Regions from separate parts of the Pseudomonas sp. Y3 TE3536 genome, predicted to be linked through region 1. Evidence: predicted binding sites of a transcription regulator. Region 1 holds the regulator's gene; each other region holds the start of a gene.

What was found. The regulator sigma-54, encoded in region 1, starts transcription at its own class of promoters, with help from an activator protein. The targets are predictions, from matches to a motif close to ANTGGCATNNANNTTGCTNT.
Region 2: a site for sigma-54 is predicted at 2,319-2,338, ahead of AB7M33_RS00810 (CmpA/NrtA family ABC transporter substrate-binding protein). Genes of this name have one in related genera too.
Region 3: a site for sigma-54 is predicted at 3,891-3,910, ahead of glnA (type I glutamate--ammonia ligase). Genes of this name have one in related genera too.

What each region holds. Positions count from the first base shown of each region.
Region 1 covers NZ_JBRJHU010000001.1:870,400-876,777, reverse strand. The annotation lists gene ptsN (PTS IIA-like nitrogen regulatory protein PtsN) at 1-408, opposite strand, end outside; gene hpf (ribosome hibernation-promoting factor, HPF/YfiA family) at 421-729, opposite strand; gene AB7M33_RS03945 (RNA polymerase factor sigma-54) at 809-2,302, opposite strand; gene lptB (LPS export ABC transporter ATP-binding protein) at 2,478-3,203, opposite strand; gene lptA (lipopolysaccharide transport periplasmic protein LptA) at 3,204-3,728, opposite strand; gene lptC (LPS export ABC transporter periplasmic protein LptC) at 3,715-4,287, opposite strand; gene AB7M33_RS03925 (KdsC family phosphatase) at 4,296-4,820, opposite strand; gene AB7M33_RS03920 (KpsF/GutQ family sugar-phosphate isomerase) at 4,821-5,795, opposite strand; gene AB7M33_RS03915 (ATP-binding cassette domain-containing protein) at 6,042-6,378, shown strand, end outside.
Region 2 covers NZ_JBRJHU010000001.1:173,748-180,125, reverse strand. The annotation lists gene AB7M33_RS00820 (nitrate/nitrite transporter) at 1-223, opposite strand, end outside; gene AB7M33_RS00815 (ANTAR domain-containing response regulator) at 476-1,051, opposite strand; gene AB7M33_RS00810 (CmpA/NrtA family ABC transporter substrate-binding protein) at 1,063-2,277, opposite strand; gene AB7M33_RS00805 (quinone-dependent dihydroorotate dehydrogenase) at 2,417-3,442, shown strand; gene rmf (ribosome modulation factor) at 3,539-3,754, opposite strand; gene rlmKL (bifunctional 23S rRNA (guanine(2069)-N(7))-methyltransferase RlmK/23S rRNA (guanine(2445)-N(2))-methyltransferase RlmL) at 4,316-6,378, shown strand, end outside.
Region 3 covers NZ_JBRJHU010000001.1:2,368,418-2,374,795, reverse strand. The annotation lists gene typA (translational GTPase TypA) at 110-1,933, opposite strand; gene thiI (tRNA uracil 4-sulfurtransferase ThiI) at 2,062-3,516, opposite strand; gene glnA (type I glutamate--ammonia ligase) at 4,008-5,414, shown strand; gene glnL (nitrogen regulation protein NR(II)) at 5,757-6,378, shown strand, end outside.

The sequences.
Region 1 (6,378 bases):
GGCACGCAGACGATCACGGACCTCTTTGCGATCGAGCATGCTGGCGATCTGGCGCAGCAGTTCCAGGTGCGCATCGGTGGCAGCTTCGGGCACCAGCAGGACGAACAGCAGGTCCACAGGTGCGCCATCGATGGCGTCGTAGTCGATCGGCGCCTCCAGGTGCAGCAGTGCGCTGACCGGGGCGGTGCATCCTTCGAGTCGGCAGTGGGGGATGGCGATGCCGTTGCCGAACCCGGTCGAACCGAGTTTTTCACGGGCGACCAGTTTTTCGAAGACGTCTTGCATCTCCAGCTCTGGCACTTGTTCGGCGATGACGGTGGCGACCTTTTCGAGGGCGCGCTTCTTACTGCCGCCCGGCACGTTCACGAGGGAACGGCCGGGGGTCAGGATGGTTTCAAGTCGGATCATGGATGAGGGGGATCAGCGGGCAGCTGCACCTTGCAGCAGGCTTTGCTGTTTTTCCTTGTGTTTTTTCAGTTGGCGGTCGAGCTTGTCGGCCAAGGCGTCGATCGCTGCATACATGTCTTCGTGTTCCGCGTTGGCTACCACTTCACCGCCCGGAATCTGCAGGGTCGCTTCGACCTTCTGCTGCAGCTTCTCGACCTTCATGATGACCTGCACGTTAGTGATCTTGTCGAAGTGACTTTCCACGCGGGCGAGCTTTTCAAGCACATAATCGCGCAGCGGCTGGGTGACTTCTACATGCTGTCCACTGATATTGACTTGCATACAGCTTCTCCTTTATTGCCCGTGCATAAAGAGGCAAGTCTTGCACCTGCCCCAAAAACGCTGTGGCACATACCAGGTGCTACATCAGTCGCTTGCGCTCGCTCGACGGTGCGATGCCGAGAGACTCGCGGTACTTGGCGACGGTGCGACGGGCTACCTGGATGCCTTGTGCCTCCAGTAAACCAGCGATCTTGCTGTCACTCAATGGCTTTTTCTGATTTTCCGCCGCAACCAGTTTCTTGATGATCGCGCGGATCGCTGTGGACGAGCATTCTCCGCCTTCAGCGGTGCTGACGTGGCTTGAGAAAAAGTATTTCAGTTCGTAGATGCCGCGGGGCGTGTGCATGTATTTTTGCGTGGTAACCCGCGAAATGGTCGACTCGTGCATGCCGACAGCTTCGGCGATGTCATGCAGGACCAACGGCTTCATCGCTTCGTCGCCATGGTCGAGGAAGCCGCGCTGATGCTCGACGATCTGCGTGGCCACTTTCATCAGGGTTTCGTTGCGGCTTTGCAGGCTCTTGATGAACCAGCGCGCTTCTTGCAGCTGATTGCGCATGAAGGTGTTGTCGGCGCTGGTGTCGGCGCGGCGGACAAAGCCTGCGTACTGCGGGTTGACGCGCAGGCGCGGGATGGCTTCCTGGTTCAGCTCCACCAGCCAGCGGTCGCTGTCCTTGCGCACGATGACGTCGGGCACGACGTACTCGGGCTCGCTCGACTCGATCTGCGAGCCAGGGCGCGGGTTGAGGCTTTGCACCAGCTCGATGACCTGGCGCAGCTCGTCTTCCTTGATCTTCATGCGCCGCATCAGCTGGCTGTAGTCGCGGCTGCCCAGCAGGTCGATGAAGTCGGTGACCAGGCGTTTGGCCTCGGCCATCCACGGCGTGCTGGCCGGTAGCTGGCGCAGTTGCAGCAGCAGGCATTCGCCCAGGTTGCGTGCGGCGATGCCGGCAGGCTCGAACTGCTGAATGCGGTGCAGGACCGCTTCGACCTCGTCCAGCTCGATATCCAGTTCGGGGTCGAAACCGGCGCAGATCTCTTCGAGGGTGTCTTCGAGGTAGCCCTGGCCATTGATGCTGTCGATCAGGGTGACGGCGATCAGGCGATCGGTGTCGGACATCGGCGCCAGGTTCAACTGCCACAGCAGGTGGCTTTGCAGGCTTTCGCCGGCCGATGTGCGGGTGGTGAAGTCCCACTCGTCGTCATCGTTGCTCGGCAGGCTGCTGGCGCTGGTCTGGTAGATGTCTTCCCAGGCGGTATCGACGGGCAGCTCGTTGGGGATTCGCTCGCTCCACTCGCCGTCTTCCAGGTTTTCGGCACTGTTGGTGCTTTCCTGGAAGCTGTTGTCCTGGACTTCGGCGGCCGGTTTGTTCTCGGCGTTATCGGCCATCGGGTCGCTGTTGTCGAAGTCCTCGCCGTCTTCCTGACGTTCGAGCATCGGGTTCGATTCCAGCGCTTCCTGGATTTCCTGTTGGAGGTCCAGGGTAGAGAGCTGGAGGAGGCGGATGGCCTGTTGCAACTGAGGAGTCATCGTCAGTTGCTGGCCCATTTTTAGGACGAGCGATGGTTTCATGGCAGGGGCTTAATACCTTGTTCGCCGGCGCGCATGCGCCATCCACTACACGAGGGCGCCGGAGCGCCAAATTCAAGCAAGTTTTATGCCTTAAATTGTAGCGTTTGCCTAGAGCACCGTAACAACTTAAACCCCGACAGGGTCGATTTGCCAGTGCTCCAGGTGCGTCCCGGGGTCAGAGCCGGAACTCGTGACCCAGGTAAACCTCTTTGACCAGTTCGTTGGCCAGGATGGTCTCGGCGTCGCCTTCGGCGATCAGTCGGCCATCATTGACGATATAGGCGGTTTCGCAGATATCCAAGGTCTCACGCACGTTGTGGTCGGTAATCAGTACGCCGATCCCCTTGGCCTTGAGGTGGTGGATGATCTGCTTGATGTCACCGACGGAAATCGGGTCGACGCCCGCGAAGGGTTCGTCGAGCAGGATGAACTTCGGTGCGGTCGCCAGGGCGCGTGCGATCTCGACACGGCGGCGCTCGCCACCCGAGAGGCTCATGCCGAGGTTGTCGCGGATGTGGCTGATGTGGAACTCCTGCAGCAGGCTTTCCAGCTCCTTGCGGCGGCCGTCGCGGTCGAGCTCCTTGCGGGTCTCGAGGATCGCCATGATGTTGTCGGCCACCGACAGCTTGCGGAAGATCGAAGCTTCCTGCGGCAGGTAGCCGATGCCGGCACGCGCGCGACCGTGCATGGGCTGGTGGCTGACATCGAGGTTGTCGATCAGCACGCGCCCTTGCTCAGCCTGGACCAGGCCGACGATCATGTAGAAGCAGGTGGTCTTGCCGGCGCCGTTGGGGCCAAGCAGGCCGACGATCTGGCCGCTGTCGATCGACAGGCTGACGTCGCGCACGACTTGCCGACCCTTGTAGCTCTTGGCCAGGTGCTGGGCTTTGAGGGTTGCCATTTACTCGGCCTTCTTCTTCGGCTGGATCACCATGTCGATGCGCTGACGTGGTTGAGTCACGTTGCCACCACGACCGGCGGTCGCAACCTGGGTCTTGGTGTTGTAGACGATCTTCTCGCCTTCAGTGGTGTTGCCTTCATTCTCGACCTTGGCGCGGTCGGTGAGGATCACCGTGTCTTTCTGCGCCTGGTACTGAATGGTCACGGCCCAGCCTTTCATCTTGTCCGGCTTGGCGGTGCTCTGCTGCTGTTCGAAGTAGGCCAGGTTGCCCACCGAGGTGACCACGTCGATGTCGCCATTGGCGGCGCGGGTCATGGTCACGGTGTTGCCTTTGATCATCATCGAACCTTGGGTGATGATGACGTCACCGGTGTAGGTGGCCACGCCTTGCTTGTCGTCCAGGTGCGCGTTGTCGGCCTGGATGCGGATAGGCTGGTCACGGTCGGTCGGCAGTGCGAAGGCGCTCGCGCTTCCCAGTGCTGCGCTCAGGCTGAGCAAAAGGGGGAGGGTTTTAACGAGCCTCATACTGTCCTCTTACGTTAGAGAGCAGGTCCATCCTGCCTTCTTTCAAATACGCTTTCATTCCTTTGCCCGTGGTCGTGCCACCGGCGCCGTCGATTCTAACGGCTTGCTCGGTCTGCGCATATTGCTTCTGCGGGAATACGGTCATGCGTGAGCTGGTGATAATCGTTTCACGCTTCTTTTCGTCGGTGCGGGCAATGCGCACCTGGTCGATCAGCTCGACCTCGGTGCCGTCCGGGTTGACCTCGGCACGGACGCTTTGCACGTGCCACGGGTACTCGGTGCCGCGGTACATGTGCAGGTCTGGCGTGGTCACCAGTGTGACCTCGGTGGCTGTCAGGTGTTCGACCTTGTCGGCGGTCATTTCGTACTGCAACTTGCCGTCGGGCAGGAACTGCACGCTGTGGGCATTGATCGCGTAGTAGTCGATGGCGCTCTCGTCGACCTGGGCCGTGGGCTGGTCGAGGAAGCTCTCGGGGCTGACATTCCAGTAGCCGATCGCCGCCAGCAGGGCGCCGATGGCCACGAGCAGCACAATATTGCGGGCTTTCTTGCTGAACATGAGCAGCCTTAAAGGTAATGTGCGTTGGCAGCGTCCAGGGTGCCCTGGGCCTGCATGATCAGTTCACAAAATTCACGCGCCGCGCCTTCACCGCCGCGGGCCTGGGTCACCCCGTGCGCATGTTGGCGAACGAAGGGGGCGGCGTTGGCCACCGCCATGCCCAGGCCGACCCGGCGGATCACCGGCAGGTCGGGCAGGTCGTCGCCCAGGTAGGCGACTTGTTCATAGCTTAGGCCGAGTTCGGCGAGCAAGCCGTCGAGTACCACCAATTTGTCCTCGCGGCCCTGGTACAGGTGCGGGATGCCGAGGTTTTTCGCACGTCGCTCGACCACCGGGGTTTTGCGCCCGCTGATGATTGCCGTGGTCACGCCAGATGCCATGAGCATCTTGATGCCCTGGCCGTCGAGGGTGTTGAAGGTCTTGAACTCGCTGCCGTCTTCGAGGAAGTACAGGCGGCCGTCGGTGAGCACGCCGTCAACGTCGAACACGGCAAGCTTGATGGCCTGGCCACGTTGAATCAAATCCTGGGTCATTTACATTACTCCGGCGCGCAACAGGTCGTGCATGTTCAGGGCGCCGGTCGGGCGGTCGTCCTGGTCGACCACCACCAGCGCGTTGATCTTGTGGTCTTCCATGATTTTCAGCGCCTCGGCGGCCAGCATTTCGGCGCGGGCGGTCTTGCCATGCACGGTCATCACCTGGTCGATCAAGGTGGTGTGCATGTCGATATTGCGGTCCAGGCTGCGGCGTAGGTCGCCGTCGGTGAAGATCCCGGCCAGTTTGCCGTCCGGTTCGAGGATCACGGTCATGCCCAGGCCTTTGCGTGACATTTCCAGCAACGCGTCCTTGAGCAGGGTGCCGCGTGCCACCTGGGGCAGTTCGGCGCCTGCGTGCATCACGTTCTCGACCTTGAGCAGCAGGCGGCGGCCAAGGGCGCCACCGGGGTGCGAAAAGGCGAAGTCTTCGGCAGTGAAGCCACGGGCTTCGAGCAGGGCGATGGCCAGGGCGTCGCCCAACACCAGCGCTGCGGTGGTCGAAGAAGTGGGGGCCAGGTTCAGCGGGCAGGCCTCCTGGGTGACGCGGGCGTCGAGGTTGACCTCGGCAGCCTGGGCCAGGGGCGAATCGGCATTGCCGGTCAGGCTGATCAGCTGGATGCCGAGGCGCTTGATCAGCGGCAGCAAGGTGATGATTTCTGCAGTGCTGCCAGAATTGGACAGGGCCAGGATGACATCGTCCCGGGTGATCATGCCCATGTCGCCATGGCTGGCTTCGGCCGGGTGCACGAAGAACGCAGGCGTACCGGTGCTGGCCAGGGTGGCGGCGATCTTGTTGCCGATATGCCCCGACTTGCCCATGCCGACCACCACGACCCGGCCTTTGCTGGCCAGAATCAGCTCGCAGGCCTTGACGAAGTTGGCGTCGATACGCGGCGCCAGGCTTTCCACGGCCTCGACTTCGAGGCGCAAGGTGCGCAGGGCGGACTGGATCAGCTCACTGGATTGGCTCATGTCGTCAAACAATGCCTGATGAAAAGGCGGCGATTATAGCCGCAATGGAAGAAAGCCTCATCCTTTCGATTGCCCGGCAAATGCCATGGAAGTCTGTCGTTGTGCTGAACGACACGTTCCATGGCCTTGGGGCCGCCCTGTCAGCGGTGCTATAGTTCGCCGCTATTCGGCCTGTCAGGGGCACGTGTGCCTTCACGATGAGGGCAAGCGTCCACTAGGACGAGGCTGCACTAGCAAGGAGTCTAGATGAGTGTGGATAGCGCCTACGCGGTCGAGTTGAAGGGAGTGACCTTCAAGCGCGGTTCGCGCAGCATTTTCAGCAATGTCGACATACGCATCCCGCGCGGCAAGGTCACCGGTATCATGGGGCCATCGGGTTGCGGCAAGACCACATTGCTACGCCTGATGGGTGCGCAACTGCGTCCGTCTAGCGGCGAGGTATGGGTAGCCGGGCAGAACCTGCCGACGCTGTCGCGCAGCGACCTGTTCGACGCGCGCAAGCAGATGGGCGTGCTGTTCCAGAGTGGCGCGCTGTTCACTGACCTCGATGTATTCGAGAACGTGGCCTTCCCGCTGCGCGTGC
Region 2 (6,378 bases), 700 kb from region 1:
AAAGGCGGTCAACCAGCAGCCCCATGGCAAAGCGCAGTATTGCGCCGGCCAGGATCGGCGTGGCCACCATCAGGCCCCGTTGCTGTGCGCTCAACTGCAGGTCGGCTGCGATTTGCACCGCCAGCGGGCCGAGCAGGTACCAGACCATGAAGCTCAGGTCGAAATACAGGAACGCGGCGAACAGCGTGGGCACATGCCCGGATTTCCAGAAGCTGGTACTCATTGAACACCTCACTCGGCAAAGCAACGGAACGAAAAAGACGCCGCTACCCGGTCCACGGCTGTGGAAGGGTGAGCGACGTCTTTGTCGGGATTTAAGTGGGGCAACCGCCGTTGGCTACCGGTGATGTTTGTTCAGCAAGAGATGGGCCAAGAATTGGCTGGGACTGTCTTTAGATTTTTGGCGCCTGTCAGATCGAGCGCCGCCCGCGCGGCGCTCGATCTGACAGGCGCCAAAAATCTCATGGCGAGCACATCAACCCAGCATCTCGTGCATGGCGATGATCTGCTCGGCCACCTGGATCAGCTTCTGCTGGCGGCTCATGGCCTGGCGGCGCATCAGGGTGTAGGCCTGCTCTTCGTTGCAGTCTTTCATCTTCATCAGCAGGCCCTTGGCCTGTTCGATCCGCTTGCGTTCGGCCAGTTGCTGGTCACGCGCCAGCAACTGCGCCCTAAGGGCCTGGTCGCTCTCGAAGCGGGCCATGGCCACATCCAGAATCGGCTGCAAACGCGCAGCATGAATGCCCTCGACGATATAGGCGCTGACCCCCGCCTGGATTGCCTGGCGCATCACGCCGGGGTCATGCTCGTCGGTAAACAGCACGATGGGCCGCGGTCGGTCGCGGCTGACCAGTACCACGTGTTCCATCACGTCGCGGTCCGGTGAGTCGGTATCGATCAACACGACGTCCGGATGCACCGTTTCGACGCAGGCGGGCAAATCGATGGTCAGACCAGGGGCTTCGATCACGTCGAAACCGGCCTCGCTCAAGGCGGCCTTGAGCCGGCCCAGTTTGTTTTGAGTGTCGTCGATCAGCAGGATACGCAGCATGTTCATCCCCCTCACAGGCCAACGCGGGCTTCGGGTGTGTCGCCCAAGGCGTGCAGGCTGAAGCTGCGGGCATAGCCGTAGGGGTCACTGCCGTCCCAGCGGGTGCCGTCGATCAGCAGGCTGCTTCGCATCGGTTGCTCAAGGCACGCTATGCCCAGGGCGTCTGCCGCTTCGTGGTAAAGCGCCAGTTGCTGAACCTGGCTGGCCACGCCGAGGTAGTCGGGGTCGTCTCGCAGCAATCCCCAGCGGCGGAACTGGGTCATGAACCACATGCCGTCGGACAAATACGGCAGGTTGGCCCGGCCCTGGTCGAACAGGCGCAAAGCGTGGGGGTCTTGCCACTGGTTGCCCAGCCCGTCTTGGTAGTCACCCAGCAGGCGGGGCTCGACAGTGCTCGTCGGCGTGTCCAGGTAAGCACTGCCGCTGAGCAACTGCGCGGTGCTGCGGCGGTTCTCGGGGCTTTGCTCGATGAAGCGGCTGGCTGCGAGGATCGCCTTGATCAGGGCGCGGGCGCTGTTGGGGTACTGCTCGGCGAAGGCGCGGGCGCAAGCGAGCACCTTTTCCGGGTGGTCTGGCCAGATCGACTGGCTGGTTGCCAGGGTGAAGCCCTGGCCCTTGGCGACGGCATCCGCCGCCCAAGGTTCGCCTGCACAAAACCCGTCGATGCGGCCAGCCTGGATATGCGCGGCCATCTGCGCGGGCGGCACCACCACGCTGTCGACATCGCGCAGCGGGTGGATGCCCTGGCTCGCCAGCCAGTAGTACAACCACATGGCGTGGGTGCCGGTGGGGAAGGTCTGGGCAAAGGTCAGGCGTGCACCCTGCTGGTGCACCAGGCGCGCCAATGCCTCAGGGCTGGTCACGCCCTTGCGTTGCAGAGCCGGGGACAGGTTGATGGCCTGGGCATTCTGGTTCAGCCCCATGAGCACAGCCATGTCGCTGGCGGGCACACCGCCAATGCCCAGGTGCACGGCATAGGCCAGGCCATACAGGCAGTGCGCAGCATCCAGCTCGCCGCTGACCAGTTTGTCGCGCAGGCCCGCCCAAGAGCCCTGGCGCTTGAGGTTGAGGGTCAGGCCGTGTTGCTGGGCAAAGCCCTGGGTGGCGGCGACCACCACCGAGGCGCAGTCGGTCAGGGCCATGAAGCCAATGTTCAGGCTGGTTTTTTCCGGTGCGTCGCTGCCGTTGACCCAGGCCAGGGGCGTTGCTCGGGGTGCTGTGTTCACAAGGATCCTCGCCCGTACTGAAAAGGCAGTGTGTGGTAAGCGAAGCAACGCATGTGCCAAGCGGCCCGAGGATTTACTGTCATGCCAGCCGTGCGCTGGCTATAATCGCCCCCTCATTCACCCCGAGCCTTGCCCGCCCATGTATACCCTGGCCCGCCAGCTGCTGTTCAAGCTTTCCCCGGAAACCTCCCACGACCTGTCCCTGGACCTGATCGGTGCCGGTGGCCGTCTCGGCCTCAACGGCATGCTGTGCAAACAGCCGGCGGCGTTGCCGGTGTCGGTCATGGGCTTGAACTTTGCCAACCCGGTGGGCCTCGCCGCTGGCTTGGACAAGAACGGCGCGGCAATCGACGGCTTCGCCCAACTGGGCTTCGGCTTCGTCGAGATCGGTACCGTCACACCGCGCCCGCAACCCGGCAACCCGAAGCCGCGGATTTTCCGTCTGCCAGAGGCAACGGCGATCATCAACCGCATGGGCTTCAACAACCTGGGTGTCGATCACCTGCTCGAGCGCGTGCGGGCATCGCGCTACAACGGCGTACTGGGCATCAACATCGGCAAGAACTTCGACACCCCGGTCGAGCGGGCGGTCGATGACTACCTGATCTGCCTGGACAAGGTCTACACCGAAGCCACCTACATCACCGTCAACGTCAGCTCGCCGAACACACCGGGCCTGCGCAGCCTGCAGTTTGGCGACTCGCTGAAGCAGTTGCTCGATGCCTTGGCCGAGCGCCGTGAGCAGTTGGCAGTCACGCACGGCAAGCGCGTGCCTTTGGCGATCAAGATTGCCCCTGACATGAGCGACGAAGAAACCGCACTGGTGGCTGCTGCGCTGATGGAATCGGGCATGGATGCGGTGATCGCTACCAACACCACCCTGAGCCGCGAAGGCGTCGAGCACTTGCCTTATGGCGGCGAAGCCGGTGGCTTGTCGGGGGCGCCGGTGCTTGAGAAGAGCACCCACACGGTGAAGGTGTTGGCCGGTGAGCTGGGCGGCAAGCTGCCGATCATTGCGGCGGGTGGCATTACCGAGGGGCGCCACGCCGCCGAGAAAATCGCTGCGGGTGCCAGCCTGGTACAGATTTACTCGGGCTTCATTTATAAGGGGCCGGCGCTGATTCGCGAATCGGTCGATGCGATTGCCGCTCTGCCACGCGCATAAATCGCGGGCATAAAAAGGGCCCCATCAAGGGGCCCCTGGGCCTTCGCCCGCCGCCCGGATGGGGCGTGCTTGGTAAATCGAATTCAGTGTCCTCGATCAGCCAACGGCGTGATTTTCGTTGAGTCTATGGATGCCAGCGGTGCCAGTCATGCCGTCCCAGTTATCACCGCGACCTTCGCGCCAGCCGTTGATCCAGGCTTGGCGAACAGAAGGAAGATTGAAAGGGCAAAGTTCGCGGGATTTGCCGGTGACCCCGTATTGGTAGCCACGTGAATATGCTCTTTCCAACGGATCACGCTTAAGTCTTCTCATAGGGTGTTGCCCTCACTTGTTGACTGTAATGTCCCGTCGGCCTCTCCGAGGCCGGGCAGAGTCTTTCTGCCGGTTTGCGCTCGCTGCCGGCGTGGCGAGCTGAAGGTGCCGCCTCGTTGCGAAGCGGCCTGAGACCATTTCTAACGAATGCGCGTCACAGTGTGAATGATCAATTTGTCATAAGGACGTAACGTTTCTAAGGGTGAAGGGATAAGTAAATAAATGCGACTCAACCTTATTTGTCGCTGAGCCCGCAATGATTGGGGTTTGCCAATCATTGACGTCATTTCGCCAGCGTCGCTGCGCCATGACAGAATTATTTTGAAATGCGACGAAGGGTCACATCGGCCCCTGCATCGCTCGAATTTTTAATACTGCCTGATGATCTAAGCTGTCTTTGCCCCTGGTGAAGTGCTGGTCGGTCAGGCGGCCCGGTTGTTGCGCTGCACAATTGCGCGCAGGCAATGGCCACTCGGATGCCTGCTGGAAGGGTGTTCGGGCAAACATCGCGGGGCGATGCGTCGCCTCGTCAGTCAAATAGCCCAAGGCTCTGGAATACTCATGTCGGACCGTTTCGAAATTTACCTCACCTGCCCCAAAGGCCTGGAAGGCCTGCTCGCTGAAGAGGCCAAGGGCCTCGGCCTCGATGAAGTGCGTGAGCACACCTCGGCCATTCGCGGCGCCGCCGACATGGAAACCGCCTACCGCCTGTGCCTGTGGTCGCGCCTGGCGAACCGGGTGTTGCTGGTTCTCAAGCGTTTCAACATGAAGAACGCCGACGACCTCTACGACGGCGTCAACGCGGTTGACTGGGCAGACCACCTGGCGGCCGACGGCACCCTTGCGGTGGAATTCAGTGGCCATGGCTCGGGCATCGACAACACCCACTTCGGTGCGCTCAAGGTCAAGGACGCCATCGTCGACAAGCTGCGCAACCGCGAAGGCCTGCGCCCGTCGGTGGAAAAGATCGACCCCGATGTGCGCGTGCACCTGCGCCTGGACCGTGGCGAGGCGATTCTCTCGCTCGACCTGTCTGGCCACAGCCTGCACCAGCGCGGCTATCGCCTGCAGCAAGGCGCCGCGCCGCTCAAGGAAAACCTCGCGGCAGCCGTGCTGATCCGCGCTGGCTGGCCACGCATCGCTGCCGAAGGCGGCGCCCTGGCCGACCCGATGTGCGGTGTGGGTACCTTCCTGGTCGAAGCCGCCATGATCGCCGCCGACATCGCCCCTAACCTCAAGCGCGAACGCTGGGGCTTCAGCGCCTGGCTTGGCCATGTGCCAGCCCTGTGGCGCAAGGTTCACGACGAGGGGCAAGCGCGTGCGCAGGCCGGTTTGGCCAAGCCACCGCTGTGGATCCGTGGCTACGAGGCCGACCCGCGGCTGATCCAGCCGGGGCGCAACAACGTCGAGCGCGCGGGCCTGAGCGACTGGGTCAAGATCTACCAGGGCGAGGTCAGCACCTTCGAGCCGCGGCCTGACCAGAACCAGAAAGGCCTGGTGATCAGCAACCCGCCGTACGGCGAGCGTCTGGGTGACGAAGCCAGCCTGTTGTACCTCTACCAGAACCTTGGCGAGCGTCTGCGCCAGGCGTGCATGGGCTGGGAAGCCGCGGTGTTCACCGGGGCGCCGGAGCTGGGCAAGCGCATGGGCATTCGCAGCCACAAGCAATACGCCTTCTGGAACGGTGCATTGCCGTGCAAGCTGCTGTTGTTCAAGGTGCAGCCTGACCAGTTCGTGACTGGCGAGCGCCGTGACGCCCAGGCTGAACCCACCGATGCCCGTCGTCAGGAGCCGCAGGCCAGCGAACCGGCGCGTTTGTCGGAAGGCGCGCAGATGTTCGCCAACCGCCTGCAGAAGAACCTCAAGCAACTGGGCAAGTGGGCCCGTCGCGAGCAGGTCGACTGCTACCGCCTGTACGATGCCGACATGCCCGAGTACGCCCTGGCAGTCGACCTTTACCACGACTGGGTGCACGTGCAGGAGTACGCCGCGCCACGCTCGATCGACCCGGAAAAGGCCCAGGCGCGCCTGCTCGATGCACTGGCGGCGATCCCGCAGGCGTTGGGTATTTCCCCTCAGCGCGTGGTGCTCAAACGCCGTGAGCGGCAGAGCGGCACCCGCCAGTACGAGCGCCAAGCCACTGAGGGGCGCTTCCAGGAAGTCAACGAAGGCGGCGTCAAGCTGCTGGTCAACCTCACTGACTACCTCGACACCGGCTTGTTCCTCGACCATCGCCCGATGCGCATGCGCATCCAGCGCGAGGCCGCCGGCAAGCACTTCCTCAACCTGTTCTGCTACACCGCCACGGCCACCGTGCATGCGGCCAAGGGCGGTGCTCGCAGCACCACCAGCGTCGACCTGTCGAAAACCTACCTGGACTGGGCGCGGCGCAACCTTGCGCTCAATGGCTTCTCCGAGCGTAACCGCCTGGAGCAGGGCGATGTGATGGCCTGGCTGGAAGCCAACCGTGACAGCTATGACTTGATTTTCATCGACCCGCCGACCTTCTCCAACTCCAAGCGTATGGAAGGGGTGTTCGACGTTCAGCGTGACCATGTGCAGCTGCTCGACCTGGCGATGGCGCGTCTGGCGCCGGGTGGCGTGCTGTATTTCTCCAACAACTT
Region 3 (6,378 bases), 1.5 Mb from region 1:
GAGCGGGTTTACCCGCGAAGAGGCCAGCACCGACAGTACAAAATCTGCAGACAAACAAAAACGCCCCCGGCCTTTCGACCGGGGGCGTTTTCATTCAGCCACAGCTAAATCAGCTGTTCTTGGCTTTCTTGGCAGCGCGGGTACGCTCGCTTTCGTCCAGGATCTTCTTGCGAAGACGGATGGACTTCGGCGTGACTTCGCACAGCTCGTCTTCCTGGATGTATTCCAGAGCCTGTTCCAGGGTGAAGCGAACAGGCGGAACCAGGGCGATGACTTCGTCTTTACCCGAAGCACGCATGTTGTCGAGCTTCTTGCCCTTGGTAGGGTTGACGCCCAGGTCGTTGTCGCGGCTGTTCTGGCCGATGATCTGACCGTTGTAGATCTCTTGACCGTGCTCGACAAACAGCTTGCCACGCGCCTGGAGGGTTTCCAGCGAGTAGGTCAGCGCCTTGCCGGTTTCGACCGAAACCAGTACGCCGTTCTGACGGCCGGACATGTGGCCGGACTTCACGGTGTCGTAGCGGTCGAAGATCGAAGTCAGGATGCCTGCACCGTTGGTCAGGGTCAGGAACTGGTTACGGAAACCGATCAGACCACGCGCCGGGATGTTGTATTCCAGGCGTACACGGCCCTTGCCATCCGGAACCATGTTGGTCAGGTCGCCTTTACGCAGACCCATCTCTTCCATGACCTTGCCCTGCGCTTCTTCAGGGATGTCGATGGTGACGTTTTCGAACGGTTCCTGCTTCACGCCGTCCACTTCGCGGATGATCACTTCTGGGCGGCCCAGGGCCAGCTCGAAGCCTTCGCGACGCATGGTTTCGATCAGTACCGAGAGGTGCAGCTCACCACGGCCCGAGACTTTGAACTTGTCTGGGGAGTCGGTTTCTTCAACGCGCAGGGCAACGTTGTACAGCAGCTCTTTGTCCAGACGGTCCTTGATGTTACGGCTGGTAACGAACTTGCCTTCCTTGCCGCAGAACGGCGAGTCGTTGACCTGGAAGGTCATCGAAACGGTAGGCTCGTCAACGGTCAGCGGCTTCATCGCCTCAACGGCAGTCGGGTCGCACAGGGTGTCGGAGATGAACAGCTCGTCGAAACCGCTGATGCAGACGATGTCGCCAGCTTGGGCTTCTTCGACATCGACGCGGTGCAGGCCGTGGTGGCCCATCAGCTTGAGGATACGGCCGTTACGCTTCTTGCCGTCGGCGTCGATGGCGACAACCGGGGTGTTCGGCTTGATGCGACCACGGGCAATACGGCCAACACCGATAACACCCAGGAAGCTGTTGTAGTCCAGAGCGGAGATCTGCATCTGGAACGGGCCGTCACGGTCAACAGCTGGCGCTGGAACGTGGTCGATGACAGCCTGGTACAGGGCAGTCATGTCTTCGCCCATTTCGGTGTGGTCCAGACCGGCGATGCCGTTCAGGGCCGAGGCGTAGACGACTTTGAAGTCCAGCTGTTCGTCGGTGGCACCGAGGTTGTCGAACAGGTCGAAGATCTGGTCCAGAACCCAGTCAGGACGCGCGCCCGGGCGGTCAACCTTGTTGATGACAACGATTGGCTTCAGGCCAGCTTCGAAGGCCTTTTTGGTCACGAAGCGGGTTTGCGGCATCGGGCCGTCTTGAGCGTCGACCAGCAGCAGCACGGAGTCGACCATCGACATTACACGCTCAACCTCGCCACCGAAGTCGGCGTGGCCGGGGGTGTCGACGATGTTGATGTGGTAGCCGTTCCAGTTGATGGCGGTGTTTTTCGCCAGAATGGTAATACCGCGCTCTTTTTCCTGGTCGTTGGAGTCCATGACGCGCTCGTCGTTGAGCTCGTTACGCTCCAGAGTGCCGGACTGACGCAGGAGTTTGTCGACCAACGTGGTTTTACCATGGTCAACGTGGGCGATGATGGCGATGTTACGCAGATTTTCGATCACAAGTGTATCTCGATCAGAGGATTCGGTTGCCGCCTAGTCTAGGCGACCAATATGTAAGGTATAAGGCTCAGCAGGCCCGGTGGTCGGGAGGGCGATGGCGGATGCTGCCGCCATACAGCCCTGGCGTCTTATGCCGGACGATAAACACGCACATTGGCATGTCCCTCACTGAGCAGGTGGTGTGCGTGCAGTCGGCTCATCACACCCTTGTCGCAATACAGCAGGTACTGGCGTGTTTCATCCAGCTGCTTGAAGCGACTATTAATTGCATAAAATGGCATCACCTGGACTTCGATGCCCTCGATCACCAGGGGTTCGTCTTCCTGGGCATCGGGGTGACGGATGTCGATGACGATCTGGCCAGGCAGCGCTTCGCGCACTTCTTCCACCTCGACGTCCTTGCCCAGCTCATCGATCACGTGGTCGATCGAGATGAACTTGGCGCGTTCGAGGGCGCGCTCCAGCACGGCCATGTCGAATTGCTTCTCTTCATGCTCCATGCGGTGACGCTTGGCGTGGGTGGTCGGGTTTACCGAGATCACGCCGCAGTATTCAGGCATGTGCTTGGCGAAGTCGGCGGTGCCGATTTCGGTGGCCTGGTCGATGATGTCCTGCTTGTGGCTGGCCAGCAGCGGGCGCAGCACCAGCTTGTCGGTCGCCGAGTCGATGATCGACAGGTTCGGCAGGGTCTGGCTGGAGACCTGGGAAATTGCCTCGCCGGTGACCAGCGCGTCGATCTGCAGGCGGTCGGCCATATGGGCGGCGCCGCGCAACATCATGCGCTTGAGGGTCACGCCCATGTAGCTGTTGTCGACCTTGTTGAGGATCTCGCCGACCACTTCTTCGAACGGCACGCTGATGAACAGCACGCGCTGGCTGCTGCCGTACTTTTTCCACAGGTAGTGGGCAACTTCCATCACCCCCAGTTCGTGGGCACGGCCGCCGAGGTTGAAGAAGCAGAAGTGGGTCATCAGGCCACGACGCATCATCTGGTAGGCCGCCACGGTGGAGTCGAAGCCACCGGACATCAATACCAGGGTTTGCTCCAGGGCGCCCAGCGGATAGCCGCCGATGCCCTGGTGCTGGTTGTGGATCACGTACAGGCGCTGGTTGCGAATTTCGATGCGCACCAGGACTTCCGGGTTCTTCAGCTCGATGCCGGCGGCGCCGCACTGCTGACGCAGCTGGCTGCCGACGTAGCGGTCGACGTCCATCGACGTGAAGTCGTGGTGGCCGCCGCGCTTGCAGCGTACGGCGAAGTGCTTGCCTGCCAGCAGGTGACCGAAGTGCTGCTTGCACTTCTCGACGATGTCGTCGAAGTCGCCGAGCGGGTATTCCTCGACCTGCAGGAAGTGGGTGATACCCGGCGTGCAGGTGAGGCGCTCGATCATCTCGCGCTGGACCTTCTCGTCTTCGACGCGGGTGACCACTTCGAGATTGTCCCAGACACCATCGACCGCGAGCTCAGGATCCAGATCCTTGAGCACGTTGCGGATGTTCTTGCCGAGCTGACGGATGAAGCGCTTGCGCACCGGCCGGCTCTTGATGGTGATTTCTGGGAAGACTTTGACGATAAGTTTCATTGGTTAACAGCGCGCGCAGGGCCTGCCGAAAATGAGGGGCGCGAATTATATCGGAAATTGCTCAGGATTTGACCAACTTTTGATCAGAAGCTTTGAGATAAATGCAAGGCCGGGCTTTTGGGGTGCCTGTTCCGGCCCTTTCGCGGGTAAACCCGCTCCTACAGGGGATTGCACAATCTTCGAAATCCCTGCGGTCCCTGTGGGAGCGGGTTCACCCGCGAAGAGGCCCTGAAAGAAAGCACAACACTAAGCACGTGCACACTATTGGTGCACTGGTACTAAAAACCGCATCTTAAGGGTGCACTTTTCCCCGCTACCCTGTCGCCAGATGCCCGCAAACGCCCTCTTTTATCCCGCCCTCGCCATTTTCGGGCACTGGCATGCAATTTGCTCCCTTGTGAGGCAGGTAAGCTTGGCCGACTATCCGCGCCCGGCAACACCCTTTTTCCAGGGCAGCGGCCCACCGCGCTCTAGACCATCCGGAGGACAACATGTCGAAGTCGGTTCAACTCATCAAAGATCATGACGTCAAGTGGATTGATCTGCGTTTCACGGACACCAAAGGCATTCAGCACCACGTGACCATGCCGGCGCGTGATGGCCTGGACGAAGATTTCTTCGAAGTCGGCAAGATGTTCGACGGTTCCTCCATCGCTGGCTGGAAAGGCATCGAAGCCTCCGACATGATCCTGATGCCGGTCGATGACACCGCCGTGCTGGACCCGTTCACCGAAGAGCCGACTCTGATCATCACCTGCGACATCGTCGACCCGTCGAGCATGCAGGGCTACGATCGCGACCCACGCGGCATCGCCAAGCGCGCCGAAGAGTACCTGAAGAGCACCGGCATCGGTGACACCGTATTCGCTGGCCCAGAGCCTGAGTTCTTCATCTTCGACGAAGTGAAGTTCCAGTCGGACATCTCCGGCTCGATGTTCAAGATCTTCTCCGAGCAAGGCTCGTGGATGACTGGCGCTGACGTGGAAGGCGGCAACAAAGGCCACCGTCCTGGCGTCAAAGGCGGCTACTTCCCAGTTCCGCCGTTCGACCACGACCACGAAATCCGTACTGCCATGTGCAACGCACTGGAAGAAATGGGTCAGACCGTTGAAGTTCACCACCACGAAGTGGCGACTGCCGGCCAGAACGAAATCGGCGTCAAGTTCAACACCCTGGTGAAGAAAGCTGACGAAGTACAGGCCCTGAAGTACGTCGTGCACAACGTTGCCGACGCCTACGGCCGTACCGCCACCTTCATGCCGAAGCCACTGTACGGCGACAACGGCTCGGGCATGCACGTGCACATGTCGATCTGGAAAGACGGCAAGAACACCTTCTCGGGTGAAGGCTATGCCGGCCTGTCCGACACCGCCCTGTACTTCATCGGCGGTATCATCAAGCACGGTAAGGCCCTGAACGGCTTCACCAACCCGTCGACCAACTCCTACAAGCGTCTGGTCCCAGGCTTCGAAGCCCCGGTGATGCTGGCCTACTCGGCGCGCAACCGTTCCGCCTCGATCCGTATTCCGTACGTCGGCAGCCCGAAAGCCCGCCGTATCGAAGCGCGCTTCCCGGACCCATCGGCCAACCCGTACCTGGCCTTCGCGGCCCTGCTGATGGCTGGCCTGGACGGCATCCAGAACAAGATCCACCCAGGCGATGCTGCCGACAAGAACCTGTACGACCTGCCGCCTGAAGAGGCGAAAGACATCCCTCAAGTTTGCGGCAGCCTGAAAGAGGCCCTGGAAGAGCTGGATAAAGGCCGTGCGTTCCTGACCAAGGGCGGCGTGTTCTCCGACGACTTCATCGATGCCTTCATCGAGCTGAAGAGCGAAGAAGAGATCAAAGTCCGTACCTTCGTGCACCCGCTGGAATACGAGCTGTACTACAGCTGCTGATCTGATCGGCGCCTAGCGCCGATGACGTGATCAAGACGGCCTCCTTCGGGAGGCCGTTTTTGTTTCTGCCCACGCAGAACCCTCGCCACTCCCGCTATGCTCTATCTTGGTGCACAACTGCCAGCCGTGCCCCTATTTGCTCCCCAATCTGGGTCAAGTGAAACGTTTCATCCAGAGTTTCTGATCCGAAAGTGCGCAGATACAGGCCTTTATGGGCAAATCTCGCTTCTTTTCGGAGCTTTGGTTTGTTTCTTGCATTTTCCTGGCATCAGCGGATCCACAGCGCGCCCGGCTCTGGCCACCCAGTGCCAGGCAAGCGCCAAAAGAGGTCAACGACGCCTTATGACCATCAGCGATGCACAGCACCGTCTGCTTCTGGACAACCTGACCACCGCCACGCTCCTGCTGAACGCCGAGCTGCGCCTGGAATACATGAACCCGGCGGCAGAAATGCTGTTGGCCGTCAGTGGCCAGCGCAGCCATGGGCAGTTCATCAGCGAGCTGTTCACCGAGTCGACCGAAGCGCTCAGCTCGCTGCGCCAGGCGGTGGAACAGGCGCACCCGTTCACCAAGCGCGAGGCGCAGCTGACCTCGCTGACTGGGCAGACCATCACCGTCGACTACGCTGTCACGCCGATTCTGCACCAGGGCCAGACCCTGCTGCTGCTCGAGGTGCACCCGCGCGATCGGCTGCTGCGCATCACCAAGGAAGAAGCCCAGCTGAGCAAGCAGGAAACCACCAAGATGCTGGTGCGTGGCCTGGCCCACGAGATCAAGAACCCGCTCGGTGGCATCCGCGGCGCGGCGCAGCTGTTGGCCCGCGAGCTGCCTGAAGAAGGCCTGCGTGACTACACCAACGTGATCATCGAAGAGGCCGACCGCCTGCGCAACCTGGTCGACCGCATGCTGGGCTCGAACAAACTGCCCTCGCTGGCGATGACCAATATCCACGAAGTGCTGGAGC